DNA from 2 places in the Chromobacterium sphagni genome. Region 1 is predicted to be linked to the other one. Evidence: predicted binding sites of a transcription regulator. Region 1 holds the regulator's gene; the other holds the start of a gene.
What was found. The regulator FNR, encoded in region 1, switches genes on or off when oxygen is low (the NO sensors DNR and NnrR bind a similar motif). The targets are predictions, from matches to a motif close to TTGATNNNNATCAA.
Positions count from the first base shown of each region.

Region 2: a site for FNR is predicted at 3,985-3,998, ahead of BI347_RS02725 (ATP synthase subunit I). Genes of this name have one in related genera too.

Region 1 covers NZ_MKCS01000001.1:1,130,880-1,146,854, reverse strand. The annotation lists gene rplI (50S ribosomal protein L9) at 1-239, opposite strand, end outside; gene rpsR (30S ribosomal protein S18) at 261-488, opposite strand; gene priB (primosomal replication protein N) at 494-793, opposite strand; gene rpsF (30S ribosomal protein S6) at 812-1,189, opposite strand; gene BI347_RS05475 (hypothetical protein) at 1,346-1,648, opposite strand; gene BI347_RS23465 (hypothetical protein) at 1,645-2,085, opposite strand; gene BI347_RS05465 (metal-sensitive transcriptional regulator) at 2,096-2,422, opposite strand; gene BI347_RS05460 (multicopper oxidase family protein) at 2,482-3,960, opposite strand; gene BI347_RS05455 (inositol monophosphatase family protein) at 4,096-4,887, opposite strand; gene BI347_RS05450 (RNA methyltransferase) at 5,035-5,799, shown strand; gene BI347_RS05445 (DUF1853 family protein) at 5,789-6,700, shown strand; gene fnr (fumarate/nitrate reduction transcriptional regulator Fnr) at 6,751-7,497, opposite strand; gene hemN (oxygen-independent coproporphyrinogen III oxidase) at 7,604-9,010, shown strand; gene BI347_RS05430 (methyl-accepting chemotaxis protein) at 9,217-11,232, shown strand; gene BI347_RS05425 (alanine/glycine:cation symporter family protein) at 11,621-13,036, opposite strand; gene BI347_RS05420 (substrate-binding periplasmic protein) at 13,571-14,299, shown strand; gene ugpQ (glycerophosphodiester phosphodiesterase) at 14,307-15,056, opposite strand; gene BI347_RS05410 (sn-glycerol-3-phosphate import ATP-binding protein UgpC) at 15,022-15,975, opposite strand, start outside.
Region 2 covers NZ_MKCS01000001.1:554,609-570,583, forward strand. The annotation lists gene mnmG (tRNA uridine-5-carboxymethylaminomethyl(34) synthesis enzyme MnmG) at 1-1,673, shown strand, start outside; gene rsmG (16S rRNA (guanine(527)-N(7))-methyltransferase RsmG) at 1,670-2,299, shown strand; gene BI347_RS02715 (ParA family protein) at 2,296-3,087, shown strand; gene BI347_RS02720 (ParB/RepB/Spo0J family partition protein) at 3,092-3,949, shown strand; gene BI347_RS02725 (ATP synthase subunit I) at 4,065-4,403, shown strand; gene atpB (F0F1 ATP synthase subunit A) at 4,414-5,226, shown strand; gene atpE (F0F1 ATP synthase subunit C) at 5,292-5,579, shown strand; gene BI347_RS02740 (F0F1 ATP synthase subunit B) at 5,639-6,109, shown strand; gene BI347_RS02745 (F0F1 ATP synthase subunit delta) at 6,117-6,653, shown strand; gene atpA (F0F1 ATP synthase subunit alpha) at 6,662-8,206, shown strand; gene atpG (F0F1 ATP synthase subunit gamma) at 8,246-9,112, shown strand; gene atpD (F0F1 ATP synthase subunit beta) at 9,155-10,552, shown strand; gene BI347_RS02765 (F0F1 ATP synthase subunit epsilon) at 10,564-10,986, shown strand; gene glmU (bifunctional UDP-N-acetylglucosamine diphosphorylase/glucosamine-1-phosphate N-acetyltransferase GlmU) at 11,071-12,435, shown strand; gene BI347_RS02775 (DeoR/GlpR family DNA-binding transcription regulator) at 12,604-13,395, shown strand; gene glmS (glutamine--fructose-6-phosphate transaminase (isomerizing)) at 13,395-15,224, shown strand; gene BI347_RS02785 (GNAT family N-acetyltransferase) at 15,585-15,975, opposite strand, start outside.

The sequences.
Region 1 (15,975 bases):
GCGATGGTGATAACAGCGTCAACCAGCTTTTCAGCGCGGACCTTGGCATCGGCCAGGATCTCTGCTTGCTTGGCTTCGAGGTCGGCGCGGCGAGCTTCGAACTCTTTCAGGTTGTTTTCGGTTGCGCGCTTGGCTTTGCCTTGCGGGATCAGGAAGTTACGGGCAAAGCCGTTCTTCACGTTGACCACATCACCCAGTTGACCCAGGTTGGCAACTTTTTCGAGCAGAATGATTTGCATCTCTAAGTTCCTTTCCCGGTCTTAGTGCTGGTCGGTGTACGGCAGGAAAGCCAGGAAGCGAGCACGCTTGATAGCGGTGGTCAGCTGACGCTGGTAGCGAGCCTTGGTACCGGTGATACGAGCCGGGATGATTTTGCCGTTTTCGGCGATGAAATCTTTCAGGAGATCAACGGATTTGTAGTCGATTTCCTTGATGCCTTCCGCCGTGAAGCGGCAGAACTTCTTGCGCTTGAAGAGTTGACGAGCCATTTTGACTAACCTTTTACAAATTCAACATATTCGATATTGAGTACCAACCGTGGATTGCGCAGACTGCGCTGACCGAGAAATCCGGTGACGTTGATCACCTGTCCCGCCAGTTTCCCGGAATGTTTCCGGGCGTCGTCGCCTATCCACACGGCCTGTATATCGCAGGCCACATCGCGTTCGAATCCGCCAGCTGTCTGTCTAGACTGATGCTTGAGCCACATTTCCACTACCGGCAAGCCGGCGGGCGTGTACCTCAAAGCATCCTCGCGCTCAACCGTGACGGTCAGTACCAGACGGTTCTGCAAGTCCGCTACCTCTGCCGATTAGGCAGAAGCTTCGGCCTCGGCTGCCGGCTGCTGGGAATCCAGCAGGTTTTTGGCCTTTTCGTCCTTCATCATCGGGGATGCATCGCTGATAGCGCGGTCCATCTTGATGGTGAGGTGACGCAGAACAGCGTCGTTGAACTTGAAGGCGTGCTCGATCTCGGCCAGGGCTTCCGGCTGGCACTCGACGTTCATCAGAACGTAGTGAGCCTTGTGCAGCTTCTGGATCGGGTAAGCCAGTTGACGACGGCCCCAATCTTCCAGACGATGGATCTTGCCTTCAGCGGCCAGAACCATACCCTTGTAGCGTTCGATCATGGCCGGGACCTGTTCGGACTGGTCCGGGTGCACGATGAACACGATTTCGTAATGGCGCATGTGAACTCCTTTTGGCTATTCGTAGCCTTTTGCCATGCGATTGCAAAAGGCAAGGTAGTAAACCGCAGCATTCTACGCACTTTGCCGCGGCCAGGCAAACTTTAAGCGCGATTTTTCAGCGACTTCGCCGCGCCGAGCCGGCAAAACGCGGCGATTTTACAACTTCTTGCTGCGCTTGATGTTCACCACCACGCCGTCACGCAGCGTGACGATGGTGGTGTAGGGAATATTGCCGTTCGCCAGCCAGGACAGCTGGCGAGTGGTGGAAACGGTGGCGATGCCGCTGGCCACGCCGCCCTGATTGCTGTCGCTGCCATAGTCGGGCCTGCCGGCGGTGGACACCAGCTCCGCCTCCAGCATGCCATTGTGCAGCTTGATGAAGGTTTCAAACGGGATCGGTTCGGCGTGTGCGACGCCGGCCACTAGCAACAAGATCAATACAACGAATCGCGTGGTCATTCGCTTTCTCCTGAACCTAATGCATGGTCAGATGCGAAACTTTTCCAGCCTACTGCGAATATCCTTGGACAAAAAAGGGAAGTGATATCGCCCTTTTCTCTCCCAAGAATCGGTGCCTGCAATATGCCCGCATCCTGCAACTCAACCGACAGCTGATCGTGTGGATAAAGATAGAACCGCTCTTGGTCTCGGAAAGCAATATGGATGCTCTTGCCACAATACTTGCGATCGAAAGCCATACGCCCCTTCAGTTGCACTTTGAGGACAGTGCGGCCATCGACATGGCAGGCGATGAAGTCGGCTCCTTGCCAGTCATCCGTCAGGCGCAGGCAGTTGAAGCCATAATCAGCTAGCACAGCCGCCAACTTCTGAAAATTGTAGTTTTCCTGCTGCCGCGCATTCAATTGACGATATTCGACACGCTGCCAAGCCGGCATAGCCTACTCTTTAGCGCACCTTCTTCACCACGTCTATCAGCTCGGTCACCATGCCGGTGGCGTCGCCCTGCTGCAACGCGCGCGCCACGCAGCCCTTCATATGATTTTCCAGCAATTGCAGCGCCACCGCGTCCATCGCCGACTTCACCGCCGCCACCTGGGTCAGCACGTCGACGCAATAGCGGTCGGAATCTATCATGCCGCTGATGCCGCGCACCTGGCCCTCTATGCGCGCCAGCCGTTTGAGCAGCGCCGCCTTGCCCGGCTGCACCACCGTGCGCTCGCCGGCCGGCGGCTCGTGACAGCAATCATCGTGTGGGTGGCGGGTATCGGTCATGGCTTGTCCTGGATTATCAATATCGGCATTATCGCGCATCCGGCGGCAGCGTGCCCGGACTAGGCTCTGACATCCAACACGCCCATCATGCCGGCGTCCTCGTGTTCCAGGATGTGGCAGTGGAACATGCGCGCCCCCGCCATCTCCTGGCGGAAACGCAGCCTCACCTTCTGTTCCGGCGGCACATTGACCACGTCGCGCCAGGCGAGATAGGGCTCGTCCCGCCAGCCCCTACCGTCGTGGCGCGCCACCACCTGGAACTGGGTGCCGTGCAGGTGGAAGGGGTGGTCCATATCGGCCTGGTTGTCCACTTCCCATTCCTCCACCTGCCCGGCCTTGCCGACGAAGTCCACCCGGTCCATATCGAAAATCTTGCCGTTGATCAGGAACATCGCCGCCGGATTGGCCATGTCCTCGCTGAACACCACCCGGCGCTTCACCTGCGGCAACCCCAGCGCCTCGATGCGGCGCAGCCTGGCTGGCAAGGGCGCGGCGACGGCATCCGCCCCGCGCTCCAGCGCCAACAGCGGCAAGGCGCTCTCCTGCTCCAGCCCCATCATCTTGCCGCGCGCATAAGGCAAGGCCAGCAGGCCGGCCGGCTTGCCGACCGCGAAGCGTCCGGTCACCACCAGTTCGGCGCGCGCGCCCGGCGGCAGCAACAGGCTGTCCAGCGGGCGCGGGCTGGCGATCAAACCGCCATCGGTTCCGACAAGATGCACCTCATGCGCCGGCAGCGCCAACCGCAGCACCCGAGCGCTGGTGGCGTTCCAGACGCGCCAGCGCTGGCGCTCGCCCATACCCAGGGTCAATTTCGGCCGCCAAGCGCCATTGACCAGCACGAACTGCCCCTCCCTGCCGTCCATAAGGTCGGCGTCGCTGCTACCGGCGATCTGCCCGCCATCGTCCAGCTTCAGGTCAGACAGCAGCAGCCACTGCTCGGGCAGATGGGCCAGCGGATCATCGCGGCGCCGCACCACGAACACTCCGGCCAGGCCGCGATACACCTGCTCGGCGGTGTGGCCATGCGGGTGCGGGTGATACCAGTAGCTGCCGGCGGAATCAGGCGGCAAAGTGAAATGGTAGTCGCGGCCCTGGCCGGCGGGCACCGCGTCGTGCGGATTGCCGTCCTGGTCGGCCGGAATCGGCAGGCCGTGCCAATGCACAGTGGTCGCTTGCGGCAGGCGGTTGTCGAAACGCAGGCTGAGCGACTCGCCCTCGTACAGCTCGATCGCCGGCCCCGGCACGCTGTCGTTGTAGGCCCAGAAAGCGGTGGCGGCCTTGCCGGGCAGCAAAGGCAGGTTCAGCGGCGCGGCGGTCAGGCAGCCTTGCAGCGCGCCGTTCTTCAGCTCCAGCGGCAGCCGCCTCAAGGCCGGCAGGGATGCACCGCGTCCCAAACCCAGGCCGGCCGGATCGGGCATGCCGCCGGCCAGTTGCGACCCACCGTGTCCGGCATCGGAGGACGCGGCCAGCGCCGGCCGGCCCAGCCAGGAAGTCAGGGCCAGCGCAGCCCCCCATTGCATCACTTGACGACGTTGCATCTCAGACTCCATAGATACCCCACACAGGTATATTGAAGCCTAGAGCGCGGCCGCTGGCAACGGTTCCGCGCGCCAATGAAAAAACGGCAAGCCTGAGCTTGCCGTTTTTCTGATGAAAGGCTTGATTGCTTGCGATTACTTGGCGACGTGCGGGGTCAGGATGTGCAACAGCTGGGCCAGCACTTTCGGGCTGGCGGCGACGATGTCGCCGGATTCCAGCCAGCCTTGCTCGCCGGTGAAGTCGGTGACGATGCCGCCCGCCTCCTGCACGATCAGGCTGCCGGCAGCGATGTCCCACGGCTTCAGGTTCAGTTCGAAGAAGCCCTCAACGCGGCCGCAGGCCACATTGCACAGGTCCAGCGCCGCGGCGCCTTCGCGGCGCACGCCGGCGGTCTTGGCGATCACGTCCTTCAGCATGCCCATGTATTGATCGAGATAGCTCTGGTCGGACACCGGGAAGCCGGTGGAGATCACGCACTCGTTCATCATGAAGCGCTTGGAAACGCGGATGCGGCGGTCGTTGAGGAAGGAACCCACGCCGCGCGAGGCGGTGAACAGATCGTTGCGGCTTGGATCGTAGACTACCGCCTGCTGCACCTGGCCCCTGTGCGCCAGCGCGATGGAGATCGCGTACTGCTGGTGGCCGTGCAGGAAGTTGGTGGTGCCGTCGATGGGGTCGATGATCCACTCGTATTCGGAGGAACCGACGCCTTTGGCGCCCGACTCTTCTGCTAGAATCGCGTGTTTCGGGTAGGCCTCGAGGATGGTGTGGATGATAGCCTCTTCGGCTGCGCGGTCCACCTCGGTAACGAAGTCGTTGTGTTTCTTCTTCTCTACGCGAATGGTATCGAGGTTGAGCGACGCGCGCTGGATAACACTGCCAGCACGGCGAGCGGCTTTTACCGCGACATTGAGCATCGGATGCATTGACGGCCTCTACACTTGAACAATAGGCAGGCGCGGCGTTCGATCACGCGACGCCTGCTGGTAACAATCTGGGTTAAGGAACAAAAAAACCCGACGCCTGGGCGCGGGCTTTTGATATATGCCCGCTATTTTAATGTGAAACCGCCAATGAATAAACCCCAAGTACCTGATTTTCTGAAAAACATCCGCATCGTGCTGGCCAGGCCCAGCCATCCGGGCAACATCGGCTCGGCCGCGCGCGCGATGAAAACCATGGGGCTGACCCGCCTCTATCTGGTGGAACCCAAGGTGTTTCCCAGCGACGAAGCCAACGCGCTGGCCTCCGGCGCGGTGGATGTGCTGGAGCGCGCCACCGTGGTGTCCTCGCTGTCTGAGGCGCTGTCCGACGTCACCGTGGCCTGCGCGCTGACCAGCCGCCGCCGCGAGCTGACCACCCCGCTGTCCACCCCGCGCGAAACCACGCCGGAACTGGTGGCGCGCGCGCGCGACGGCGAGCTGGTGGCGCTGGTGTTCGGCAACGAAACCTTCGGCCTATCGATAGAGGAAGTGGAGCAGTGCAACCGCCTGGTCACCATCCCTGGCAATCCGGACTACTTCTCGCTGAACCTGGCGATGGCGGTTCAGGTGATGACCTACGAGCTGTTCAGCCATACCGGCGTCGGCGTGGAATACCTGCGCGCCGACGGTGAAGCCGCCACCCAGGGCGAAGTGGAGGGCCTGTGCGGCCACCTGGAGCAGGCGATGGAGGAGATCGGCTATTTCCGCCGCCGCAACAGCGAGCGGCTGATGCGCCGCATGCGCACCCTGTTCAACCGCTCGGGGCTGCTGCGCGACGAAATCGACATCCTGCGCGGCTTCTTCAAGCAGGTGCAGCGCGCTGCCGACGGCAGCCTGAAACGGGATGAAGACTGAGCCGGATTTCTTCCTGCCCTACGCGCACCCGGCGGTGCGCGATCTCGCCTTTTTGCTGACCTCCCCCTCCCCCTGGCTGTGCGGCGCCGATCTGCCGCCGGAACGGCTGCTGGGTCCGGACGGCGGCGCGCTGCTGCGCCAACTGGACCAGCAGCCGGCGCCCTTGCTGGCCTGGCTGGCCTTCGCCCGCGGCAACAAGCTGGGAAAATATGCAGAAAGACTATTTTCTTTCTGGTTCAGATGGTCGCCACACATACGGATTGCCGCTGAAAACCTCAACGTCATCAACAGCACGCGCCGCACGCTGGGCGAGTTCGACTTCCTGCTGTGGCTGGACGGCGAGCCCTGGCATCTGGAAACCACCAGCAAATTCTATCTGCAGCTGGACGACGATCCCGCTTCGCTGATCGGCCCCAGCCTGCGCGATGCCTGGCGGCTGAAGGCGACCAAACTCGCCACACAGCTGCAACTGAGCCGCCATCCAGCCGCCGCAGCGCTATTGCCCGATGGTTTCGCCGACTGCCGGATAGGCGCGCGCCTGACCGGCTGGTTCTTTTACGCCGCCGGCCGGCCGCTACCACCCCTGCTGGCCCGCGGGCAATTGCGCGGCTGGTACGCGCCGCTGGAACAGGATTGGCCGCAAGCGCAGCCAGGCTCGCGCTGGGCCTGGCTGCCGCGCCTGTCCTGGCTGGCGCCGGCGCTGCTGGACGAAGGCGACATCCAGCAGCAGGCGGCCCTTCGTGCGCGGCTGCAGGCCAGCCAGGCGCCGCAGCTGGTGGCGGAGCTGCAGCCCGCCGCCGGCGGCTTGTGGCAGGAAGTGGCGCGCGGCTTCGTCACCCCCGACGGCTGGCCCGACCCCGCGCGGCTGGCGGAGCTGCAAAGCAATCTGCCGCAGCCATGAAAAAAGGCAGGCCTGATGGCCTGCCTTTTCATTGCGGTGATACGCCCGGCTCAGTGGCCGCTGGCGTGAATGCAGCCGGCGATCAGGTTTTTCAGATCCTCCACCTTCACCAGCTGGATATGCTTGTGGTCGACGGTGATCCAGCCCTGCTGCTGGAACTTGGACAGCGTGCGGCTGACCGTTTCCAGCTTCAGCCCCAGGAAGCTGCCGATTTCCTCGCGGCTCATGCGCAGGATGAAATCGTTGGCGGCGAAGCCGCGGGTCGACAGCCGCTGCGACAGATTCAGCAGGAAGGCGGCGATGCGCTCTTCCGCCTTCATATTGCCCAGCAGCAGCATCACGTTCTGGTCGCGCACGATCTCGCGGCTCATCAGCCGGTAGAAATGGTGCTGCAGGCTGGGGATGTCGCGGCTCAGCGACTCCATGCGGCCGAACGGCAGCTCGCACACCTCGCTGTCCTCCAGCGCGATGGCGTCGCAGCTGTGGTTGTTGGTGGAGATGCCGTCCAGCCCCATCAACTCGCCCGACATCAAAAAGCCGGTCACCTGCTCACGGCCGTCCTGGCTGGCGACGCAGGTCTTGAAGAAACCGGTGCGCACCGCGTACAGCGACTTGAAGCCCTCGCCGCTGCGGAACAAGTATTCGCCGCGCTTCAGGCGGCGGCTCTGGCGGATCACCGTATCCAGCTGGCTCATCTCCTCGCGGTTGAGTCCGACCGGCAGGCACAGCTCGCGCAGGCTGCAGCTGGAGCAGGATATTTTCAGTGTGTGTAGAGCTGTATGGTTTTGTTCAGACATGCTGTGTTTGCTGCAAGCTGGTGAAGCTTGACCCTCGTCAATGCGGAATTCGCAGGTTTTGCGCAAATTTACCAGTCCACCAGAAGTTTTACCATCCGAATACGACATGAAAACCACCCATCCGTTTTCCCCCGCCCATTTCGAGTTCGACAGAGCACTGATCGAACGCCTGGATGGATCGGGTCCAAGATACACGTCATACCCGACTGCGGATCGCTTTACGCCGGGCTTCTCAGCACATGACTACCAGCACAGGCTGCAGCAGCGCCGGATTGGCGCCAACCGCAAACCTTTATCATTGTACGCTCATATACCATTTTGCAACACAGTTTGTTATTACTGCGCCTGTAACAAGATCATCACCAAAAACAAGGGCAAGGCCGACCAGTACCTAGACTACCTGGAGAAGGAGATCCGCTTGGTGGCGGAACAACTGGGCTGTCGGGAAAAAGTGATACAGCTGCACTTTGGCGGCGGCACGCCCACCTTCCTGTCCGACCCGCAGCTGAAACGGCTGATGGCCATGCTAGGCGAGCACTTCGAGTTTCTGAGCGACGGAGAATATTCCATCGAGATCGATCCGCGCAAGGTAAAACGAGAAACCATGTTCAGTTTGGCAGAATATGGCTTCAACCGGATCAGCGTCGGCGTGCAGGATTTCGACCCGGCCGTGCAGCTGGCGGTCAACCGCGTGCAAAGCGAGCAGGAAACCCGGGAGGTGATCGAGGCCGGGCGCGAGGCCGGTATGAAATCGGTCAGCCTGGACCTGATCTACGGCCTGCCGCTGCAAAGCCGCGGCTCCATGCTGCGCACGCTGGAAAAGGCCATCGCCCTCGATCCGGACCGGCTTGCGCTGTACAACTACGCCCACCTGCCGACGGTGTTCATGCCGCAGCGGCGCATCCATGAGGCCGATCTGCCCAGCGCTGGCGCCAAGCTGGACATCCTGCAGAACGCGGTGCAGATGCTGAGCGACGCCGGCTACGTCTTCATCGGCATGGACCACTTCGCCAAACCGGACGACGAACTGGCGGTGGCGCTGCGCCAGGGCCGGCTGCAACGCAACTTCCAGGGTTACTCCACCCATGCCGACTGCGACATGCTGGGCTTCGGCGTATCGTCCATCGGCAAGGTCGGCTCCTGTTACAGCCAGAACGACAAGACACTGGAGGGTTATTACGCCGCGCTGGACCAGAGGCGGCTGCCGGTGGTGCGCGGACTGACGCTGGACAACGACGACGTGCTGCGCCGCACCATCATCCAGGGGCTGATGTGCCGCTTTTCGTTGTCTGTCGAAGCGATCGAAGAGATCCACGGCATCGATTTCGCCCAGTATTTTGCGGCGGAAATGCCACAGATCCGCGATTTCCAGCAACAGGGCCTGTTGTCCTTCGACGGCGACTTCCTGATGGTGGAGCCCAAAGGGCGCTTCCTGATCCGCAACATCGCCATGGTCTTCGACCGCCACCTGCGCGAGCGCAAGACCCACGCCCGCTATTCGCAAACCATCTGACCATTGCCGCCGCCCGAATTGCCGGCGGCGGCGTCTTGCCCCGCTCCACCGCATACACTCCACTCGCACAAGACGGCTTAACGCAAACTGCAAGAATTCCGCTTTGCGCTAAGCAAATTCACTTATACAGTGAACAGCGAGAAACCCCCGTTCGCATGTCTGGAACCAGAACGTTGTAGTCATGGTTGATTCGAAGGAGCCGTTGCATGTCCACCCCCATCGTCAGGCTGATGCAACGCCTGAGCTATCCCCAGCGCTTCGCCCTGATAGGCCTGGTTTTCGCCGCGGCCCTGCTCTATCTGGTGTACGGCCTGTATCACAGCAACCAGGACAATATCGACTCCACCACCAAGGAAAGAGTGGGCGTGGTTTACATGCAGCCGCTGGCCGGCCTTCTGGCCGCGGTCCAGCAGCAGCAGGACTTGGCGGTGCACGCGGCGCTCGGCGACGGACAGGCCAAGAACGCGCTGGCCGCCGGCGCATCGCAGTTGCAGGCGCGGTGGCAGGCGCTGAAAACCGTCAATGAACAACTGGGCGCCGACCTGGCCAGCGGCGATGCCTGGAAGGGCGCCGCGGCGAGCTGGGACAAGCTGCAGGCGCTGGGATCGGCCACGCCGGCGCAACTGATCGCCGGCTACGGCGCGCTCAACGACCAGCTGAACAATCTGATCGGCGTGATCAGCGACAACTCCAACCTGACGCTGGACCCGGACATCGACACCTACTATCTGATGGACGCCGCCACCACCAAGCTGACCAGCGTGCTCATCCATCTGGGCGAAGCCAACGCCATCGCCGCGCTGGCCGAAGCCAACCAGGCGCTGACGCCGGCGCAGCGCGACCGCCTGGTGGAATTGCGCCCGCTGATCGCGGAGGCCGGCGACGGCTTGGGCAGCGACGTCGGCAAGGCCATCGCCTACAACGCCAGCCTGAAAACCGGCCTCAGCGCCCAGGCCGACAAGCTTGCCGCCATCCTGAAAAGCCAGAGCGCCGCGCTGTTCGACGCCGTCGCCGGCAAAAGCGGCGCCGGCGGCCTGAAAGTGGCCGGCCACACCGCGGAAAACGCCCCCGCCATCGCCGACTACATCGCGCTGGAACTCAAGCAACTGGATCAGCTGCTGCAAGCGCGGATAGACCGCACCGCTTGGCAGCGCAACACCTACATCGGCATAGGCATCGCCGCCATGCTGCTGGCCATCTTCCTGTTCCAGCAACTCTATCTGTCCATCACCCTGCAACTGGGCGGAGAGCCGTTCTACGTGCAGCAAGTGGTGGAACAACTGGCCGCCGGCCGGCTGGACACTCAAATCCAGCTGCGCAGGCAGGATAGTCAGAGCCTGCTGGCATCGATACGCCAGATGCGCGACCAGTTGCGCGAAACCGTCGCCCAACTGCTGGATACCTCCAACGAGGTGAACAACGCGGCGGCCCAGATGGCGCAAAGCGCGCGCAGCATCACCACCAGCAGCACCCTGCAGAACGAGGCCGCCTTCAGCATGGCCGCCGCCATCGAGCAACTGAGCGCCAGCCTGACGGTGAGCGCCGAGCAGTCCGAACACGCCAATCAACTGTCGCGCACCGCGGTGGTGCAATCCACCGCCGGCGACAAGGTGATCAGCGCCACCACCACCAGCATGGACGGCATCGTGCGCGACGTATCCTCGGTATCGGAAACCATCAGCGATCTGAGCCGGCAGTCGGAGTCTATCGTCAGCATCGTCGACGTGATCCGCGACGTGGCCGACCAGACCAATCTGCTGGCGCTCAACGCGGCGATAGAGGCGGCGCGCGCCGGCGAGATGGGCCGCGGCTTCGCGGTGGTGGCCGACGAGGTGCGCAAGCTGGCCGAACGCACCGCGCTGTCCACCACCGAGATCAGCAATATCGTCGCCAGGATCCAGAGCACCGCGCAAAAAGGCAGCGAGAGCATGCAGGTGGGCATGCAGGCCATCATGGACGGCCTGCAGCGCAGCCGCGACGCCGGCTCCAGCATGGCGGGGATACGCCATTGCGTGGACGATGTGCTGGGCAGCATCAACCAGATCATGGTGTCCTTGCAAGAGCAGAGCAGCGCCAGCCAGGTGCTGGCGCAGAATGTGGAGCAGGTGTCGCGGATGTCGGAGCAGAACGCCAGCGAGGTCAAGGCCAGCGCCCAGACCGCAGGCGAGTTGCAGGCGATTTCACAGCGGCTGATGGGGCTGGCGAGCCGGTTTACGGTGTAAAGGAAAGCCTAAAGGCCATGCCGCTCACGTAAAACGAAGCCGACGGCATGGCTCACCCAACGCGGGAAAAGCAGTGGATTCCGCTACGCGGAAGATTGTTTTGATGACGGTTCCGCCCGCCGGACGGGCAAGGGAACTGCGCCGCCAGTTTCCTTGCAACCCTAGGCGGCCGCTGCGGCGCGGGAAACCCCGACAAAACAGCCTGGAGCCAGTAGCCGCCGAACTAGCCTTCGGCGTCGAACATGCGGCGGCTTATATCCCCTGGCTCCAGGCTATTTTATCGGCACGCGCCGAAGGGGAAGAGGATGGCGACCAAACCAAGCTCAGTTGCCCACACGCTCAGTGAACAATATTCATGGGTGTCTACAAGCCAACAAGCACCCCCTGGCTACCAAATCCCCTTCTCCACCTTGGCCGCCAGCTCGGGATACCCCTCCACCTTGAATTCCGGCGCCGCCACGCCCGCCTTCAGCTGGCGCTGATAATCGCCCAGCACCACGAAGAAGAAGCGCGACAACAACAGGATGGCCGCCAAGTTGATCAGCGCCATCATACCCATCGCCAGGTCGGCCATGTCCCACACCAGCGGCAGGCTGGCCAGCGCGCCGAACAGCACCATCGCCAGCACCACCAGCCGGAAGGCCAACAGCGCCTTCTTGCTGTTGCGGATGAATTCGACATTGCCCTCGGCGTAGGCGTAGTTGCCCAGGATGGAGGAGAAGGCGAACAGGAACATCGCCACCGCCAGAAAGGAAACGCCTATCGGCCCGAACTGCGACTCTATCGCCTTCTGCGTCAGCGCCACCCCGCTCAGCCCCTGGTCGTGCACGCCGGTCAGCAGGATGATGGCGGCGGTGGCGGTGCAGATCACCATGGTGTCGATGAACACACCGAACATCTGGATCGCGCCCTGGCTGGCCGGATGACGCGAAGTGGCGGTGGCGGCGGCATTGGGCGCCGACCCCATGCCGGCCTCGTTGGAGAACAGGCCGCGCTTGATGCCCAGCATCATCGCCTGGCTCACCGCGTAGCCGGCCACGCCGCCTGCCGCCTGCTCCAGGCCCAGCGCGCTCTTGACGATCAGCATGAACAAGCCAGGCAGCTCGGCCGCGTGGATGGCCAGCACGTAGAGGGCCATCAGCAGGTAGATCAGCGCCATCACCGGCACCAGCCATTCCGCCACCCGCGCCACGGCGCGCACGCCACCGAAGATCACCGGCGCGGTCAACGCCACCAGCGCCAGGCCCACCGCCCACGGCTGCCAGCCCCAGGCGCCCTGGGTGGCAGCGACGATGGAGTTGGCTTGCACCGCGTTGAACACCAGGCCGAAGGCCAGGATCAGACAGAGGGCGAACAACACGCCCAACCAGCGCTGGCCCAGGCCTTTCTGGATGTAGTAAGCCGGGCCGCCGCGGAAGGTGCTGTCGTGGTGGCTGGTCTTGAACAGCTGCGCCAGCGTCGATTCGACGAAGGCGCTGGACATGCCGAGCAAGGCGGTCAGCCACATCCAGAAGACCGCGCCGGGACCGCCGGCGGCGATGGCGATGGCCACCCCGGCGATATTGCCGGTGCCCACCCGACTGGCGAGGCCGGTGGCGAAGGCCTGGAACGGCGAGATGTCGTCCCGGCTGCGGTGGCCGCCGCGGCCGCCCACCATCTCCTGCCAGCCGCGGGAAAACAGCCGCAGCTGCAACAGGCCGGAACGCAGCGTGAAATACAGGCCGACCAGCAGCAGCAGGGCAATCAGGATCTTGCCCCACAGCACGTCGTTGACCGCATTGATCAAAGAATGAAACAACTCCATGGTTCTCCTTGGACGTCTGAGCGAAAGCATCCCCCGCCGGCGGCGCTTGCCGCCGGAACGTGGGATGGGAAGGTTGGAACAGTCCCGGTCTGACGCCGGGATGGTAACGATGCCGTGAGAACCAACACGGGATTCGGTGCGGGCCCCTACCGAATGTCTGCCGCGCAAACGGCGGCGATTGGGTCGAATCTAGCAAAAGAAAGCGATTGCTGGCAATTCATCAAAACTCTCCCTCGCTAAAAACAAAATTCATTGCCCGGCGCCAGCGCTATATAAGGCGACGCAAGACCGGCGCCGACTGGCTTTTGCCAGGCCCGGCCGGACAAGGCATGCGAATGGCAATGTGAAACCATCCCGCAACACGCGCTCTTCTCGGCGGCGCTTCTCGCCCCGACACCGCCCATTTCAAGACAACGGTCGAATACAGGCGAATTAAAGCGAAACCTCATTTATGCTTCAGAGTGATTCAATTGCTACTGCGCCGGCGCTAAGCTGGGAGCCAACGCATCATCGGCAACGGGGGCGACAAGGCGGATGAAAACGATCGGCTATTGGATGACGGCGTTGTGGTGCATGGCCTGCCTGGCGGGCGAACCGTCGTGGCGGCTGGTGGCCGACGCCAGTTTCGAACCGTACAGCTATCTGGACCAGGACGGCCGCACGCCGCAGGGGCTGGACGTGGAACTGGTGAGCGCGGTGATGCGGGAAACCGGCGTGCCGTTCCGCATCAACCTGCTGCCGTGGGAAAGAGTGAAGCTGCAGCTGACGCTGAAAGACGCCGACGCCGGCTTCGTCTTCACTGGCACCGCCGAACGCCGCGCCCAATACGATTTGGTGGGACCGCTGCGCAAGGGGCAAACCGTGTTCATCACCCTGGCTCAGAGCTCGTTGCGCTACTGGCGCGGCCTATACGATCTCAAACCTTATCTGATCGGTCAGGTGCACGGCTACGGCTACGACACCGACTTCGACAAGGCCGACCTCGCGCGCGATCTGCACGCCACCTCGCCGCGCCAGCTGGTGACCATGCTATTGGCCGGCCGAGTGGACGTGATCGTCGGCGACAAGGTGCAGCTGCTGTATTTCCTCCAGCAGTTGCAGGCGGCAAACCAGGTGCGGGTGCTGTCCAAGCCGCTGGTGGAGATGCCGCGCTACGTGGCCTTCGCCAAGGGCGATCCGCGCGCGCGGCAGTTCGAGGCCGCGCTGAAGAAGCTGCAGCAGAACGGCGGGCTGCAGGCCATTCTGCAGCGCTGGCCGCAATAGCCGGCGCTCAGCGCCGCGCCGGCAACAAGTCCAGCCGGTCGGTGCATAGGCTGTCCACGCCCCAGGCCAGCAGGCGCCGGGCGTCGGCGGGATCGTTCACCGTGTAGCACAAGAGCTGGTAGCCGGCCTGCTTGACCTCGCGCGCCAATTCCGCCGTCAGCGCGTGGTGGTCGCAATGCAGCGCAACGCAGTCCAGCTCCGCCAGGATGTCGCGCCAGTTTCCGGGGATATCCTCACACAGGAAGGCGCGCGGCAATGCCGGCGCGGCGGCCTTCGCCGCGCGCAAGGCGTCGATTTCAAACGACGACAGCAAGGGCGGCACCGCCGCGCCTGCCCATAGGCGGGCGGCCTCCAGCGCCACCAGGCGGCCGGTTTCCTCGAATCGTCCCGGGCAGGGCTTGATCTCGATATTCAGCAGCATGTTCTGCGCCAGGCAGTAGCCGGCGACATTGCTCAGCGTCGGCAGCGCCTCGCCAGCGAAGGCCGCGCCCTTCCACCGGCCGGCATCCAGCTGCGACAGCTGGGCCATGGACATGCCGGCGGCCGGGGCCTTGCCGTTGCTGGTGCGGTCCACAGTGTCGTCGTGCAGCAAGAAACAGACATTGTCCGCCGACAATTTCACGTCGCACTCCGCCGCGCGGTAGCCGTAACGGACGCCTTCGCGGAAGCCGGCGATGGTGTTCTCCGGCGCCAGCGTGCCGCCGCCGCGGTGGGCGACGACTTCAGGATACGGCCAGGGCTGCTTGTGCTGCGGCATGTTCAATTCTCCGTTGGGTTTGGGCGTCAAACAGGTGCAGCGCGCCGGCCTGCACCGATAGCTCCAGCCGGCTGCCCGGCTCGGGGCGCTGGCCATGGGCGAGCCGCGCCACCACGTTCTGGCCGGCCATCAGACCGTAGACGTAATTGTCGGCGCCTAGCATTTCCATCGTATCCACCCTGAGGCTGAGCGTCTGGCCGCCGCCGGCCTGCAGGTGTTCGGGGCGGATGCCGACGCGCAACTTGCGGCCAGCGAGGTCTCTGCGCGGCTGCGGCAGCGTCAGGCTGACGCCGCCGTCCAGCGCGACCCGCTCGCCCTGCCCATCCACCTCGCCATCGAACAGATTCATGCCGGGCGAGCCCATGAAGCTGGCGACGAAAGTCGACGCCGGCCGGTCGTAGATCTCGTCCGGCGCGCCTATCTGCTCGATATGGCCCTTGTTCAGCACGATCACCCGGTCGGCCAGCGTCATCGCCTCCACCTGGTCATGGGTGACGTAGAGGCTGGTGGTGGCCAGGCGCCGGTGCAGGCGCTGGATCTCCAGCCGCATCTGGCCGCGCAGTTTGGCGTCCAGATTGGACAGCGGCTCGTCGAACAGGAACACCGCCGGCTCGCGCACGATGGCTCGGCCCATCGCCACGCGCTGGCGCTGGCCGCCGGACAATTCGCGCGGCTTGCGCGCGAGCAGCTGCTCCAGCTCCAGCACCGCCGCCACCTTGCGGACCCGCTCCAGGATATCGGTCTTGGACAGGCCGCGCAGCTTCAGCGCGTAACCCATGTTTTCCGCCACCGTCATATGCGGATACAGCGCGTAGTTCTGGAACACCATCGCGATGTCGCGATCCTTGGGCTCCAGTTGGTTGACCAGCTTGGCGCCGATGCGGATCTCGCCTTCTTCTATGCTTTCCAGCCCCGCCAC
Region 2 (15,975 bases), 580 kb from region 1:
GCGGCATCCAGTTCCGCACGCTCAACGGCTCCAAGGGCCCCGCGGTGCGCGCCACCCGCGCCCAGGCCGACCGCGTGCTGTACAAGGCCGCCATCCGCGAGATGCTGGAGAACCAGCCTAATCTGACGTTGTTCCAGCAGCCGGTGGACGACTTGTTGATCGAAGGCGACCGCGTCGCCGGCGCCATCACCGCCATCGGCATCACCTTCCGCGCCAAGACTGTGGTGCTGACCGCCGGCACTTTCCTGTCCGGCAAGATCCACGTCGGAATGGAAAATTACACCGGCGGCCGCGCCGGCGACCAGGCGGCGTCCACGCTGGGCGCGCGCTTGCGCGAACTGAGCCTGCCGGTGGGCCGGCTGAAGACCGGCACGCCGCCGCGCATCGACGGCCGCAGCGTCGATTTCTCGGTGATGGAGGAGCAGCCGGGCGACATCCCGGAGCCGGTGTTCTCCTACCGCGGCAAGCGCGAAATGCATCCCAGGCAGCTGCCGTGCTGGATCACCCACACCAACGAGCGCACCCACGACATCATCCGCAGCGGCTTCGACCGCAGCCCGATGTTCACCGGTGTGATCGAAGGCGTCGGCCCGCGCTACTGCCCGTCCATCGAAGACAAGATCAACCGCTTCGCCGACAAGGACAGCCATCAGGTGTTCTTGGAGCCGGAGGGCCTGACCACCCATGAGTTCTACCCTAACGGCATTTCCACCAGCCTGCCGTTCGATATCCAGCTGGCGGCGGTGCGCAGCATCCGCGGCATGGAGAACGCCCACATCCTGCGCCCCGGCTACGCCATCGAGTACGATTACTTCGACCCGCGCGGCCTGAAGGCCTCGCTGGAGACCAAGGCGATCAAGGGCCTATTCTTCGCCGGCCAGATCAATGGCACCACCGGCTACGAAGAAGCCGCCGCGCAGGGCCTGCTCGCCGGCCTCAACGCCGGCCTATACGTCCGCGAGCAGGACGCCTGGTGCCCGCGCCGCGACGAGGGCTATCTGGGCGTGCTGGTGGACGACCTGATCACCAAGGGCGTGTCCGAGCCGTACCGCATGTTCACCAGCCGCGCCGAGTTCCGCCTGCAGCTGCGCGAGGACAACGCCGACCTGCGCCTGACCGAGATGGGCCGCAAGCTGGGCTTGGTGGGAGACGCGCAATGGGACGCCTTCTGCAAGAAACGCGATGCCGTCGAGGCCGAGAAGGCGCGTCTCGCGACCACCTGGCTGCATCCGTCCAAACTGTCCGATCCGACCGGCCTAGAGCGCCTGCTGGGCAAGGGCATCGAGCGCGAGTACGCGCTGTCCGACCTGCTCAAGCGCCCCAATGTGCGCTACCGCGACCTGATGTCGGTGCCGGAAGCCGGCGCCAGTGCCCCCGAGCTTGACGAGGTGGTTGCCGAGCAGGTGGAAATTCAGGTCAAATACCAGGGATACATCAACCGCCAGAACGAAGAGCTGGCGCGCCGCGACAATCTGGAAGACATCCGTCTGCCGGGCGACATCGACTACAGTCTGGTGAAGGGCCTGTCCAAGGAAGTGCAGCAGAAGCTTAACCAGCAGCGCCCGGAAACCATGGGCCAGGCTTCGCGCATCCAGGGCATCACTCCCGCCGCCGTCGCCTTGCTGATGGTGCACCTGAAGCGCGGCTTCACCGACGCCACGAAAACCGCATGACACAACATATCGCAGAATTGCACCAGGGGCTGGCCAAGCTGGCCCTGGACTTCACCGAACGGCAGCAGGAATTGCTGCAGCGTTACCTGGCGCTGCTGGTGAAATGGAACCAGACCTACAATCTCACCGCCATCCGCCAGGAAGAACGCATGGTCAGCTATCATTTGCTGGACAGCCTGAGCCTGGTGCCGCACCTGGCCGGCGGCGCGCGCATGCTGGACGTGGGTTCCGGCGGCGGCATGCCGGGCATTCCCACCGCCATCGCGCGGCCGGACCTGCAGGTGGTGCTGCTGGATTCCAACCACAAGAAAACCACTTTTCTACGCCAGGTGGTGGTGGAACTGGGCCTGCCCAACGTCCAGGTGGTAACCGACCGCGTCGAGGCCTACCAGCCGGAGGCGAAGTTCGACCGCATCACCAGCCGGGCGTTCTCCGAGCTGTCCGAGTTCGTCAAGCTGACCCGCCACCTGTTGGCCGAAGACGGCCAGTACGTGGCGATGAAGGGCGTGTACCCGTATGAGGAAATCGCCTTGCTGCCGCAAGGCGTGGCGGTTTCGGAGGTGCTGCCGGTAACGGTGCCGGGGCTGGACGCCGAACGCCATCTGGTGAGGATGGTGCTGCAATGAATCCACGCGTGATCGCGGTGGCCAACCAGAAGGGCGGAGTGGGCAAGACCACCACCGTCGTCAATCTGGCGGCCGGTTTGGCCGATCTGGGCCGGCGGGTGCTGATCGTCGATCTCGATCCCCAGGGCAACGCCACCATGGGCAGCGGCATCGCCAAGCAGTCGCTGGAGAAGTCCGGCTACGACGTGCTGCTGGGCGAGGCCACCGTGGAGGAGGCGCGCCAGGATGCCAAGGCGGGCGGCTACCACGTGCTGCCGGCCAACCGCGATCTTGGCGGCGCCGAGCTGGAGCTGGTCAACGAGCTGGCGCGCGAGGCGCGGCTGAAAAATGCCTTGGCCGCGGTGGAGGACCAGTACGACTATGTGCTGATCGACTGCCCGCCGTCGCTGAACCTGTTGACGCTGAACGGCCTGGTGGCCGCGCACAGCGTGCTGATCCCGATGGTGTGCGAATACTACGCGCTGGAAGGCCTGTCCGATCTGGTGTCCACGCTGCGCAAGGTGCGGCTGGCGGTCAACCCCAAGATCGAGATCATGGGCCTTTTGCGCACCATGTTCGACGCCCGCAACAATCTGTCGCAACAGGTTTCGGCGCAACTGGCGCGCCATTTCGGCGACAAGGTGTTCCAAACCGTCATCCCGCGCAATGTGCGCCTGGCCGAGGCGCCCAGCCACGGCTTGCCGGGCCTGGTCTACGATCGCAACTCCCGCGGCGCTCAGGCGTACCTGACGCTGGCGCAAGAGCTGATCGAGCGCCTTGAACCCGCAACCGCAACTCCCACCGTCTGACAATATGGCCAAACTCAAAGGATTGGGGCGCGGACTTGACGCGCTCCTGTCCACCGCTGACACGGTGGACGACAGACTGACCACCCTTCCCATCGACAGCATCCGTCCCGGCAAGTACCAGCCGCGCAGCTTCATGGACGAAACCGCGCTGGAAGAGCTGGCGGCCTCCATCCGCGTGCAAGGCATCATCCAGCCGCTGATCGTGCGCGAGCTGGGATTGGGCGACTATGAGCTGATCGCCGGCGAGCGCCGCTGGCGCGCCTCGCGCAAGGCCGGCCTGGCCGAGGTGCCGGTGGTGATCAAGAGCGTGCCCGACGAGGCGGCGCTGGCGATGGCGCTGATCGAGAACATCCAGCGCCAGGAACTGGACCCGATCGAGGAGGCGCAGGGCATCAAGCGGCTGATAGACGAATTCGGCCTCACCCACGAAGCCGCGGCCGACGCGGTGGGCCGTTCGCGCAGCGCGGTGTCCAATCTGCTGCGCTTGTTGGTGCTGCCGCAGCCGCTGCAGCAGATGATGCACGAGGGCCAGCTGGAGATGGGCCACGCCCGCGCCTTGCTGTCGCTGCCTACCGTTTCCCAGCTTGAACTGGCGCAAGAGGTGGTGCGCAAGGGCTTGTCGGTGCGCGAGGTGGAGCGCCGGGTGCAACAGCATGATGTGCAAAAAACCACAGTTGCTCCGCAACAAAATCGCGTCGATCCCGATGTGGAGCGGCTGGAAAACCAGGTGTCGGAAGCGATAGGCGCCAAGGTCAGCATTCGTCATGCCAATGGCGGCAACGGCAGGCTGATCATAGAATATGCCAGTCTGGACGAGTTGGATGCGCTGCTGGAGAAATTGCAGAAAAAACCCCAAAAATGAGAATGTTGCGCCGCAAAAGCCGCCCAGCGGCAAAGTTGACGCAACTCAAGCGCAAAGCCTATAATCCAGCGGTTTTTTTGCACTGGCAGTCATGGTAAATCCGGAAGTGAGGCGCGTGCTGCGCCTGCAGGCCAGCCTGGTCGGGCTGGCGGTGCTGATTTCACTGCTTGTCGGCGCCGGAAGCCTGGTAGTGGTGGTGTCCACCCTGCTGGGCGGAGTGGTGGTGCTAGTGCCGGCCCTGGTGTACGCCAGGATCGCCTATGCCAAACGTCATGTCCCTCCCGCGGCGTTGATCAAGGCGCATTTTCTGGCCGAAGCGGTAAAGTTTTGCCTGACCGTGCTGTTAAGTGGCGCGGTTTGGGCTGGTTTCAAGGATTTGTCCGTAGTCGGCTTTCTCGGTGGGTTCTTTGCCGCCATCTCCGGCTACGGTTTCGGGCTTCTAATCAAAAATTGAGAAAAGAGCGATGGCAAGCAACGCAACTGATTACATCAAGCACCACCTAACCTTCTGGAACTCGGATCCCTCGGCCGGCTTCTGGAGCCTGCACGTCGACACGTTCTCCATCTCCCTGCTGCTTGGCTTCCTGTTCGTAGGCGTGTTCGCCATGGTGGCGCGCCGCGCCAGCATCGAAGCGCCGGGCCGCCTGCAACTGTTCGTGGAGATGATTATCGAACTGGTGCAGACTCAGGTGCGCGAAGTGTTCCACGGCAAGAGCAAGATGATCGCCCCCCTGGCGCTGACCATCTTCTGCTGGGTGTTCCTGATGAACTTCATGGACCTGTTCCCGGTGGATCTGTTCCCGATGGCCGCGCAGTGGATCGGCTACACCTTCTTCGGCCTGGAGCCGCATCACGTGTATTTCCGCGTGGTGCCGTCCGCCGACGTCAACTCCACCTTCGCCATGTCGCTGTCGGTGCTGATCCTGATCGTCGCCTTCTCGATCAAGGCCAAGGGCCTGGGTGGCTGGGGCAAGGAGTTGCTGACCGCGCCGTTCCATTCGTCCCATCCTGTGGGCGCCGTGATCCTGGCTCCGCTGAACTTCGCGTTCCAGCTGGTCGAACTGGCCGCCAAGCCGATTTCGCTGTCTCTTCGTCTGTTCGGCAACCTGTACGCCGGCGAACTGATCTTCATCCTGATCGCGCTGCTGCCTTGGGGCCTGCAGTGGGTGCTGGGCGCGCCGTGGGCGATCTTCCACATCCTGATCATCACCCTGCAGGCCTTCGTGTTCATGATGCTGACCATCGTGTACCTGAGTCTGGCAGTGGAAGCGCACTGATTTACCCGTAGATTGACCATACTTTTTTACCAACCATCCTTGCTTTAAGTCTTAGGAGATACACAATGGAAGCACTCGTTTCTCAGATCCAGTCGATGACCGCTATCGCTGCAGCCCTGATCATTGGTTTGGGCGCTCTGGGCACCGCTATCGGTTTCGCCATTCTGGGCGGCAAGTTCCTCGAGTCCTCCGCTCGTCAGCCGGAAATGATCCCGGTTCTGCAAACCAAGCTGTTCATCATCGCCGGTCTGCTTGACGCGATCTCCATGATTGGTGTCGGTGTTGCCATGCTGTTCACCTTCAACAACCCGTTCCTGGCTGCCGCCCTGGCCGTTGTCAAGGCTGCCCACTAATCCGTTTTCCAACGGACGTGTAAACGGTTGTTGTAGTCATACTCTGGAGGAAAACAAGCGTGGAATTTAACGTAACACTACTGGGCCAGGCGATCACGTTCGCCATCCTGGTATGGTTCACCATGAAGTTTGTTTGGCCTCCGCTTACCAACATGATGGATGAGCGGGCCAAGCGCATTGCTGATGGCTTGGCCGCTGCGGAACGTGGCAAGCAGGATCTGGAAGCCGCTGAAAAACGCGTAGCGGACGAAATCCGCAAGGCGAAGCAGCAGGCTACCGAGATCGTGGTTGCAGCCGAGAAGCGCGCCAACCAGATCGTGGATGAAGCCAAGGAAGCGGCCCGCACTGAGGGTGCCCGCATCGTGGCCGACGCCAAGTCGGAAATCGATCAGGAAGTGCTGCGCGCCAAGGAATCCCTGCGCGCGCAGGTGGCCGAGCTGGCCGTCGCCGGCGCAGAGAAGATCCTGCGCAAGGAAATCGACGCGGCCAAGCACGCCGACCTGCTTGCCTCCATCAAAGCGGAGTTTTAATTAACTCATGGCAGAACTCATTACCGTCGCAAGGCCCTACGCCGAAGCGGTATACAGCCTCGCCACCGAACAGCGTAGCCTCGATCAGTGGTCGGATGCGCTGTCGTGGCTGGCTGCCATGGTGAACAACCCGGATCTGGCGCAGGTAGTCACCAATCCGAAACATACCGCACAAGAGGTTGAGGCGCTGATGCTGGATGTGCTCGGCAACCGCGGCAACGAGGAAGTGAAACGCTTCCTCGCCGCGCTGATCGAGAACGCCCGTTTGACGCTGCTGCCGGAAATCGCCGCGCAGTTTGAACTGCTGAAGGCGCAATCGGAAGACATAGTGGACGCCCAGGTGGAGTCCGCTTTTGCCATGTCCGATGCACAACAAGCCGAACTGACCACCACGCTTTCCAGGAAGTACGGCAAGACCGTACGTCTTGACGTGCGTGAAAACCCCGCGCTGATTGGCGGGGTGCGTGTGCTGGTTGGCGACGATGTCATCGACGCTTCCGTGCGCGGCAAACTGCAAGCAATGGCAGCAAGCCTCAAGAATTAGGAGAGATCATGCAGTTGAACCCCTCTGAAATCAGCGATCTGATCAAGGCCAAGATCCAGAATCTGGCTGAAGGCGCTGAAGTTCGCACCAAGGGCACGGTTATCTCCGTGACCGACGGTATCGTCCGCATCCACGGCCTGGCCGATGTGATGCAGGGCGAAATGCTCGAATTCCCGGGCAACACCTTTGGCCTCGCCATGAACCTGGAGCGCGACTCTGTCGGCGCCGTGGTGCTGGGCGAGTACGAGCACATCTCCGAAGGCGACGAAGTCAAGTGCACCGGCCGCATTCTGGAAGTGCCGGTTGGTCCGGAACTGATCGGCCGCGTGGTCAACGCGCTGGGTCAGCCCATCGACGGCAAGGGTCCGATCAACGCCAAGCTGTCCAGCCCGATCGAAAAGATCGCGCCGGGCGTGATTGCGCGCCAATCGGTATCGCAGCCGATGCAGACCGGCCTGAAGGCCATTGACTCGATGGTTCCGGTCGGCCGCGGCCAGCGTGAGCTGATCATTGGCGACCGTCAGACCGGCAAGACCGCCGTGGCTCTCGACGCCATCGTCAACCAGAAGGGCAACGGCGTCATCTGCATCTACGTAGCCGTAGGCCAGAAGGCATCGTCGATCGCCAACGTGGTGCGCAAGCTGGAAGAGCACGGCGCGATGGAACACACCATCATCGTCGCCGCCACCGCTTCCGAAGCCGCCGCGCTGCAGTTCATCGCGCCGTACTCCGGCTGCACCATGGGCGAATACTTCCGCGACATCGGCGAAGACGCGCTGATCGTATACGACGACTTGTCCAAGCAAGCCGTTGCGTACCGTCAGATTTCGCTGCTGCTGCGCCGTCCGCCGGGCCGCGAAGCCTACCCGGGCGACGTGTTCTATCTCCACTCCCGTCTGCTGGAGCGCGCTTCCCGCATCAACGAGGACGAGGTGGAAAAACTGACCAAGGGCGCCGTGAAGGGCAAGACCGGTTCGCTGACCGCTCTGCCTATCATCGAAACCCAGGCCGGCGACGTATCCGCCTTCGTTCCGACCAACGTGATCTCGATCACCGACGGCCAGATCTTCCTGGAATCCGACCTTTTCAACGCAGGTATCCGTCCGGCCATCAACGCCGGTATCTCGGTATCCCGCGTCGGCGGCGCGGCCCAGACCAAGGTCATCAAGAAGCTGGGCGGCGGTATCCGTCTGGCCCTGGCCCAGTACCGCGAACTGGCCGCGTTTGCGCAATTCGCTTCCGATCTGGACGAAGCGACCCGCAAGCAGCTGTCGCACGGTGAAGTCGTGACCGAGCTGATGAAACAGAAGCAGTTCTCCACCCTGTCTACCGCCGAAATGGCGCTGACGTTGTGGGCGGTGAACAAGGGTTCGTACGAAGACGTACCGGTGAAGAAGGCTCTGGCGTTTGAAGCTGAGTTCCTCGCCAACGTGCGCGCGAACCACGCTGACGTGCTGAAGGCGATTAACGCTTCCGGCGATCTGTCTGCCGACAACGAGAAGGTACTGGCCAAGGCGATGGAATCGTTCAAGGCTGGCTACAGCTTCAACTGAGCCTTCGACTCACGTCGTAGCTAGAGAAAGGTTCAGGATATGGCAGTCGGTAAAGAGATTCTCACCAAGATCCGCAGCGTGCAAAACACGCAGAAGATCACCCGCGCTATGCAGATGGTGTCGACCTCGAAGATGCGCAAAACGCAAGAGCGTATGCGCGCTGCCCGTCCTTACGCCGAGAAGGTGCGCACGGTTATGGCGCACCTCGCTCAGGCGAACGCGGAACTTGGTCACCCGCTGCTTGCCCGTCGTGACGTGGTCAAGCGCGCCGGCATCATCCTGGTTTCTTCCGACAAGGGTCTTTGCGGCGGTTTGAACGTGAACACGTTCAAGCGCTTCTTTGCCAAGGTCAAGGAACTTAAGGATCAGAACGTCGAAATCGACGTTTGCTGCCTGGGCCAGAAAGGCCTGGCGGCTGCTCAGCGCGCCCGTCTCAACGTGGTGGCTAGCGCGGTCCATCTCGGCGACGTGCCGAAGATGGAAAAACTGATTGGCCCGCTTACAGTTCTGTTCAAGCAGTACGCTGAAGGCGAACTGGATGCGGTCTACATCGTCTACTCCGGCTTCGTGAACACCATGAAGCAGGAGCCGGCACTCGAACAACTGCTTCCGCTGACCCCGCATCATATGGTGGTGGAGCATTCGCACTCGTGGGATTACCTGTACGAGCCGGATGCGCCGACGCTGATGGAATTCCTGGTGCGGCGTTATCTGGAGTCGGTGGTGTATCAGGCTCTGGCCGAAAACATGGCCTCTGAGCAAGCCGCCCGTATGGTGGCGATGAAATCCGCCACCGACAACGCGGGCAACACCATCAAGCAGCTGCGCCTGGTTTACAACAAGGCGCGTCAGGCCGCGATTACCACCGAGTTGTCGGAAATCGTGGCAGGTGCCGCAGCGGTGTAAGCCGTTCACGGACTGTAAAAGTTTATTGTTTAGGAAGCGATAATGAGCCAAGGCAAAATCGTACAAATCATTGGCGCGGTAATCGACGTGGAGTTTCCGCGCGATGCCATGCCGAAGATTTATGATGCCCTGAAGCTGGTTGACGTCGATCTGACGCTTGAAGTTCAGCAACAGCTGGGCGACGGCGTGGTCCGCACCATTGCTATGGGTAGCTCCGACGGTCTGAAGCGTGGCATGCAGGTTGCCAATTCCGGTGCACCGATTTCGGTGCCGGTTGGCACCGCCACTCTCGGCCGCATCATGGACGTATTGGGTAACCCGGTGGACGAAGCTGGTCCGGTGGCTACCGACAAGCGTCGCGCCATTCACCAGACTGCTCCGAAGTTCGACGAGCTGTCCCCCGCCACCGACCTGCTGGAAACCGGCATCAAGGTGATCGACCTGCTGTGCCCGTTCGCCAAGGGCGGCAAGGTTGGTCTGTTCGGCGGCGCCGGCGTGGGCAAGACCGTGAACATGATGGAACTGATCAACAACATCGCCAAGGCGCACTCGGGTCTGTCCGTGTTCGCCGGCGTTGGTGAGCGCACTCGTGAAGGCAACGACTTCTACCACGAGATGAAGGACTCCAACGTGCTGGACAAGGTGGCGATGGTTTACGGCCAGATGAACGAGCCGCCGGGCAACCGTCTGCGCGTGGCGTTGACCGGCTTGACCATGGCCGAGCACTTCCGCGACGAGAAGGATGAAAACGGCAAGGGTCGCGACGTGCTGCTGTTCGTCGACAACATCTACCGTTACACCCTGGCCGGTACCGAAGTGTCCGCCCTGCTGGGCCGTATGCCGTCCGCGGTGGGTTACCAGCCGACCCTGGCCGAGGAAATGGGCCGTCTGCAAGAGCGTATCACTTCGACCAAGGATGGTTCCATCACCTCCATCCAGGCCGTATACGTGCCTGCGGATGACTTGACCGACCCGTCCCCGGCCACCACCTTCGCCCACTTGGACGCAACCGTGGTACTGTCGCGCGACATCGCCTCGCTGGGTATCTACCCGGCGGTCGATCCGCTCGACTCCACCTCGCGCCAGCTGGACCCGCTGGTGGTAGGCGACGAGCACTACTCGGTAGCCCGCGGCGTGCAGTCCACGCTGCAGCGCTACAAGGAACTGCGCGACATCATCGCGATTCTGGGCATGGACGAACTGTCCGAGGAAGACAAGCTGGTCGTGGCTCGCGCCCGTAAGATCCAGCGCTTCTTGTCCCAGCCGTTCCACGTGGCCGAAGTATTTACCGGTTCTCCGGGCAAATACGTTTCGCTGCGCGAAACCATCAAGGGCTTCAAGGCGATCATTGCTGGCGAATACGACCACCTGCCGGAACAAGCGTTCTACATGGTTGGTGGCATCGAAGAAGCCGTCGAGAAAGCCAAGACGCTTAACTAAGGAGAGGGCTAATGTCCAAGATGCATGTGGAAGTGGTTAGCACCGAACAACTCATCTATTCCGGTGAGGCCGAGTTTGTAGTGGCGCCGGCTACCGAAGGTGAGATCGGCATCTATCCGCAACACGTGCCGCTCCTGACCCGTATCAAGCCTGGTGTGCTGCGCCTTCGGGTGCCGGACAGCAAGGAAGAAGTACTGGTGGCGGTGTCCGGTGGCATGATGGAAGTGCAACCGACGCTGATCACCGTACTCGCCGATACGGCGATTCGCGGCGAGGATCTCGATGAGGCCCGCGCCAATGAGGCGAAACGCGCTGCCGAGGATGCCCTCAAGCACGCGACCGACGACATGAGCACGGCCAAGGCCCACGTTGCATTGGCGCTGGCCATTGCCGAGCTCAAGACGCTGGACTACCTCAAGAAGCGCGCTCACTGAATGCGCGAGACGTAATCGTGTATAGTGCAGGCTGCCACGCAAGTGGCAGCCTTTTTCCGTTTTTGGCCCAAGCAAAAAATCATCATGGATAGTCTGAGTATCGTTATTCTTGCCGCCGGCAAAGGCAAGCGCATGTATTCCTCTATGCCGAAAGTGTTGCACCCGATAGCCGGAGAGCCGATGCTGGCGCGGGTGATCCGCACCGCGCGCAGTCTCAATCCCTCCCGTCTGGTGGTGGTGTACGGCCACGGTGGTGAACAGGTGCGCGGCCGGATTCAGGACGCCGACATCGTCTGGGCCGAGCAGGCCGAACAACTGGGCACCGGCCATGCGCTGAAAATGGCGCTGCCGCATCTGCCGGCCAGCGGCAAGACCCTTGTGCTGTATGGCGACGTGCCGCTGACGCTGTCCGCCACCTTGCGGCATCTGGTGGAGGCGGCCGGCGACGGCATGGCGGTGCTGACCGACGTGCTCGCCGACGCCAGCGGTTACGGCCGCATGGTGCGCGGCGTCGACGGCAAGTTGAAGGCCATCGTCGAACACAAGGATTGCACGGCCGAACAGCTGGCGATCCGCGAAATCAACACCGGCATGATGGCACTGCCCAATGCGCAGTTGGCCGGCTGGCTGAACGCCCTGAAAAACGGCAATGCCCAGGGCGAGTATTACCTCACCGACGTGCTGGAGCTGGCGGTGAAAGATGGCGTGGCGGTGGAAAGCGCCAGCGTCGCGGCCTCGTGGGAGGCCGCCGGCGTCAACAACAAGCTGCAACTGGCCGAGCTGGAGCGCATTCTGCAGCAGAACCAGGCGCGCGCGCTGTTGGAAGCCGGGGTGACGCTGGCCGACCCGGCGCGCATCGACATCCGCGGCACGCTCAGGCACGGCATGGACGTGGCCATCGACGTCAACTGCGTGTTCGAAGGCCTGGTGGAGCTGGGCGACAATGTCGAAATCGGCGCCAATTGCGTGCTCAAGAACGTGAGCATCGCCGCCGGCAGCAAAATCGCGCCGTTCTCGCATCTGGAAGACGCCGTGGTCGGCGCGGATTGCCGAATCGGTCCGTACGCCCGCCTGCGCCCGGGCGCGGAGCTGGCCGACCATGTCCACATCGGCAACTTCGTCGAAGTGAAGAAGAGCACAGTGGGCGAGGGCTCCAAGGTCAATCACCTGAGCTATATCGGCGACGCCGAGATCGGCAGTAAGGTCAATGTCGGAGCTGGTTCGGTCACTTGCAACTACGATGGCGTCAACAAGTTCAAGACCGTGATAGGCGACAATGTTTTCGTCGGCTCCGGTACGTTGATGGTGGCGCCGGTGACGCTGGAGGATGGCGCAACCATCGCCGCTGGTTCGGTGATCAACAAGACCGCGCCGGCGGGACAACTGACGGTGGCGCGCGCGCGGCAGATGACTGTGCCGGGCTGGCAGCGTCCGCAAAAGAAAAGCTGATTCAGTTTGACCCGCCGCGCAGGCGGGGCTGGCAGGACCGCGAACGGCGTCCGGTTCTCCCCGGAAAATGGGGAGAGCCGGACGCCGTTTTCGCATTGAGGGGTAAGGGGCTTGCCATGCTGAAACTTGCGCTGCTATCATTACGAAACTTTCGAAACGAAACTTTTCATGACAAAGCGAAACACCCAGCAACGCCGCCATGCCATCGCCACCCTGGTGCAGGAGTACGGCGAAGTCAGCGTGGACGAGCTGACCAGGCGTTTCTCCACCTCGGAAGTGACCATACGCAAGGACCTGGCGCTGCTGGAGACCGGTGGGCTGCTGCTGCGGCGCTACGGCGGCGCGGTGTCGCTGCCCAGCGAGATGATGGCGGAGGCGGATGCGGAACAGGTTTCAAAACGAAAGATGACGATCGCCCGCGCCGCGGCCGAGCGCATCCGCGACCACAATCGCGTGATCATAGACAGCGGCACCACCACCAGCGCGATGATCCCCTTGCTGGGCAACAAGCGTGGCCTGGTGGTGATGACCAATTCGCTGAACGTGGCTGGCCAATTGCGTGAACTGGAAAACGAACCGACGCTGCTGATGACCGGGGGAACCTGGGACCCGCACTCTGAATCGTTCCAGGGCCAGGTGGCGGAGCAGGTGCTGCGTTCCTACGATTTCGACCAACTGTTCATCGGCGCCGACGGCATAGACTTGGCGCGCGGCACCACCACCTTCAACGAACTGGTGGGCCTGTCGCGGGTGATGGCGGAAGTGGCGCGCGAGGTGATCGTGATGGTGGAGTCGGACAAGATAGGCCGCCGCATTCCCAATCTGGAGTTGCCTTGGGACAAGATCCATACCCTGGTCACCGACGATGGCTTGGCGGTGGCGGCCAGGGAAAGCATTCAAGCGAAGGGCGTCACGCTGATCTGCGCGTCCTCGCCAGTCGATAGTTCAAGGAGAAAGTAATGTGCGGCATAGTTGGCGCCATCGCGGCGTGTGATGTGGTTCCGGTGCTGGTGGAAGGCCTGAAGCGGCTGGAATACCGGGGTTACGATTCGGCCGGCGTGGCCGTATTGGCCGGCGACGAGATTCGCCGGGTGCGCCGCGTAGGCCGCGTGGCGGAGATGGAGGGCGCGGCGGCGGAGGAAAACCTGCACGGCCTGCTGGGCATCGGCCATACCCGCTGGGCCACCCACGGCGGCGTAACCGAACCCAACGCCCACCCGCATGTGTCTTTCGACAAGATCGCGGTGGTGCACAACGGCATCATCGAAAACCATGAAGAACAGCGCCAGCGCCTGAAGGGCCTGGGCTACGCCTTCGAATCGCAGACCGACACCGAAGTGATCGCCCACCTGGTGCATCACTACTACCAGGCCGGTGGCAGCTTGTTCGACGCGGTGAAACAAGCCACCCGCGAGCTGACCGGCGCTTACGCCATCGGCGTGATCGCGTTGGACCGCCCCGACGAACTGGTATGCGCCCGCATGGGTTGCCCGCTGCTGGTGGGTCTGGGCGATGGCGAAAACTTCATCGCCTCCGACGTCTCCGCCATCCTGTCCGCCACCCGCCGGGTGATTTTCCTGGAAGAGGGCGATATCGGCCTGCTGACCCGGGACGGCGTCAAACTGATAGACAAGGATGATCAACCGGCGGCGCGCCCGGTGCATTTGTCCGACGTGTCGCTGGCATCCCTGGAACTGGGCCCGTACAGCCACTTCATGCAGAAGGAAATCCACGAGCAGCCGAAGGCCTTGTCCGACACCATCGAGGCGGTGCAGGACGCGGGTTTCAACGCCGCGCTGTTCGGCGAGGCCGCGGCCGAAATTCTGCCGCAACTGGAGGGCGTGAAAATCCTCGCCTGTGGCACCAGCTACTACGCCGGTCTGACTGCCAAGTACTGGATAGAGAGCATCGCCGGCATCGCCTGCGACGTGGAGATCGCCAGCGAATACCGCTACCGCGCCGCCTTCGCCAATCCCAAGCACCTGGTGGTGACCATCTCGCAATCGGGCGAGACGCTGGACACCATGGAGGCGCTGAAATACGCGCGCGAGCTGGGCCACGCCTACGCCTTGTCCATCTGCAACGTGCGCGAATCCGCGATCCCACGCGCCAGCGACCTGGTGTTCTACACCCGAGCCGGCGCCGAGATCGGCGTGGCCTCCACCAAGGCTTTCACCACCCAATTGGTAGGCCTGTTCGCGCTGGCGGTGACGCTGGGCAAGGTGCGCGGCAAGGTATCCGCCGCCGATGAGGCGCAATACCTGGACGACTTGCGCCACCTGCCGGGCAGCGTGCAACACGCGCTCAATCTGGAGCCACAGATCAAGGCCTGGTCGGAACGCTTCGCCGTTAAGGACAACGCGCTGTTCCTCGGCCGGGGCCTGCATTACCCGATCGCGCTGGAAGGCGCGCTGAAGCTGAAGGAGATCTCCTATATCCATGCCGAGGCCTACCCGGCGGGCGAGCTGAAGCATGGCCCGCTGGCATTGGTGGACGAGGACATGCCGGTGGTGGTGATCGCCCCCAACGACGCGCTGCTGGAGAAAGTGAAGTCGAACATGCAGGAAGTGCGCGCTCGTGGCGGCGAGCTGTTCGTGTTCGCCGACGCCGACAGCCACTTCCACGAGTCCGACGGTGTGCATGTGATCCGCACCCCGCGCCATGTCGGTGTGCTCAGCCCCATCGTCCACACTATCCCGGTGCAGATGCTGGCCTACCACGTGGCCTTGTCGCGCGGCACCGACGTCGACAAGCCGCGCAATCTGGCTAAGTCGGTAACCGTAGAATAAGGGGATACGGCAGAGCTGACTAGTGATCAGAAAGAATAAAGTCTGTCACGAGGTAATGAAGTCTGTCACGACTATGACATGATCAGCTTGTTGCCAGTAGTACTCAGCAAAGAGGCCCGGAAGGGCCTCTTTTCGTTTGAGATTGTTGGGTTTGGGGATGAGCAAGGGTAAGGGTCGAAGGGGCTGCTCGTCGGCCGAAGCGGTCGATAAGCGGTCCAAAAACGGATGTCCGGTTTGTACAGATCGGACATTGCGGTATTTCCTAGAACTGGATTGCCTAGATGGGTTTCGAGATATCTAGCGAAGTAGGGGCGATTCAGATATACGGGAGGGGCAATGCTATAAATTTTTGTGCCAACATTAATGCTCTATAACTTTTACCATTAGGCTTGTGCTCTGCCCTGAGAAATATCCGGAAGGCATTTTGAAGCTACCTACCTGCTTGAATCCTGCCTTCATGTAAACGCGTTTTGCTCTAGGATTTTTTTCGTCTGGGTCAATAAGGAAAACACGAGCCTTTGGTTCTATTTTAGAATTGAAGAAAGTAATGAAGTTATTCAATGCATTGGCTGCTAAACCTTTTCCAAGGAAAGACATGTTTCCTATGCAAAAATCGATACTAAAATTTTTTTCTGTTTTTGATAAAAATTCCATCCAGATGGAGGGAATGTCATCTCCCTCCGAGATTGGGGATGTCATCAAAAGACAAAAAGGAATATCTTCATACTTCCCGATCCAATAGCTGAATATC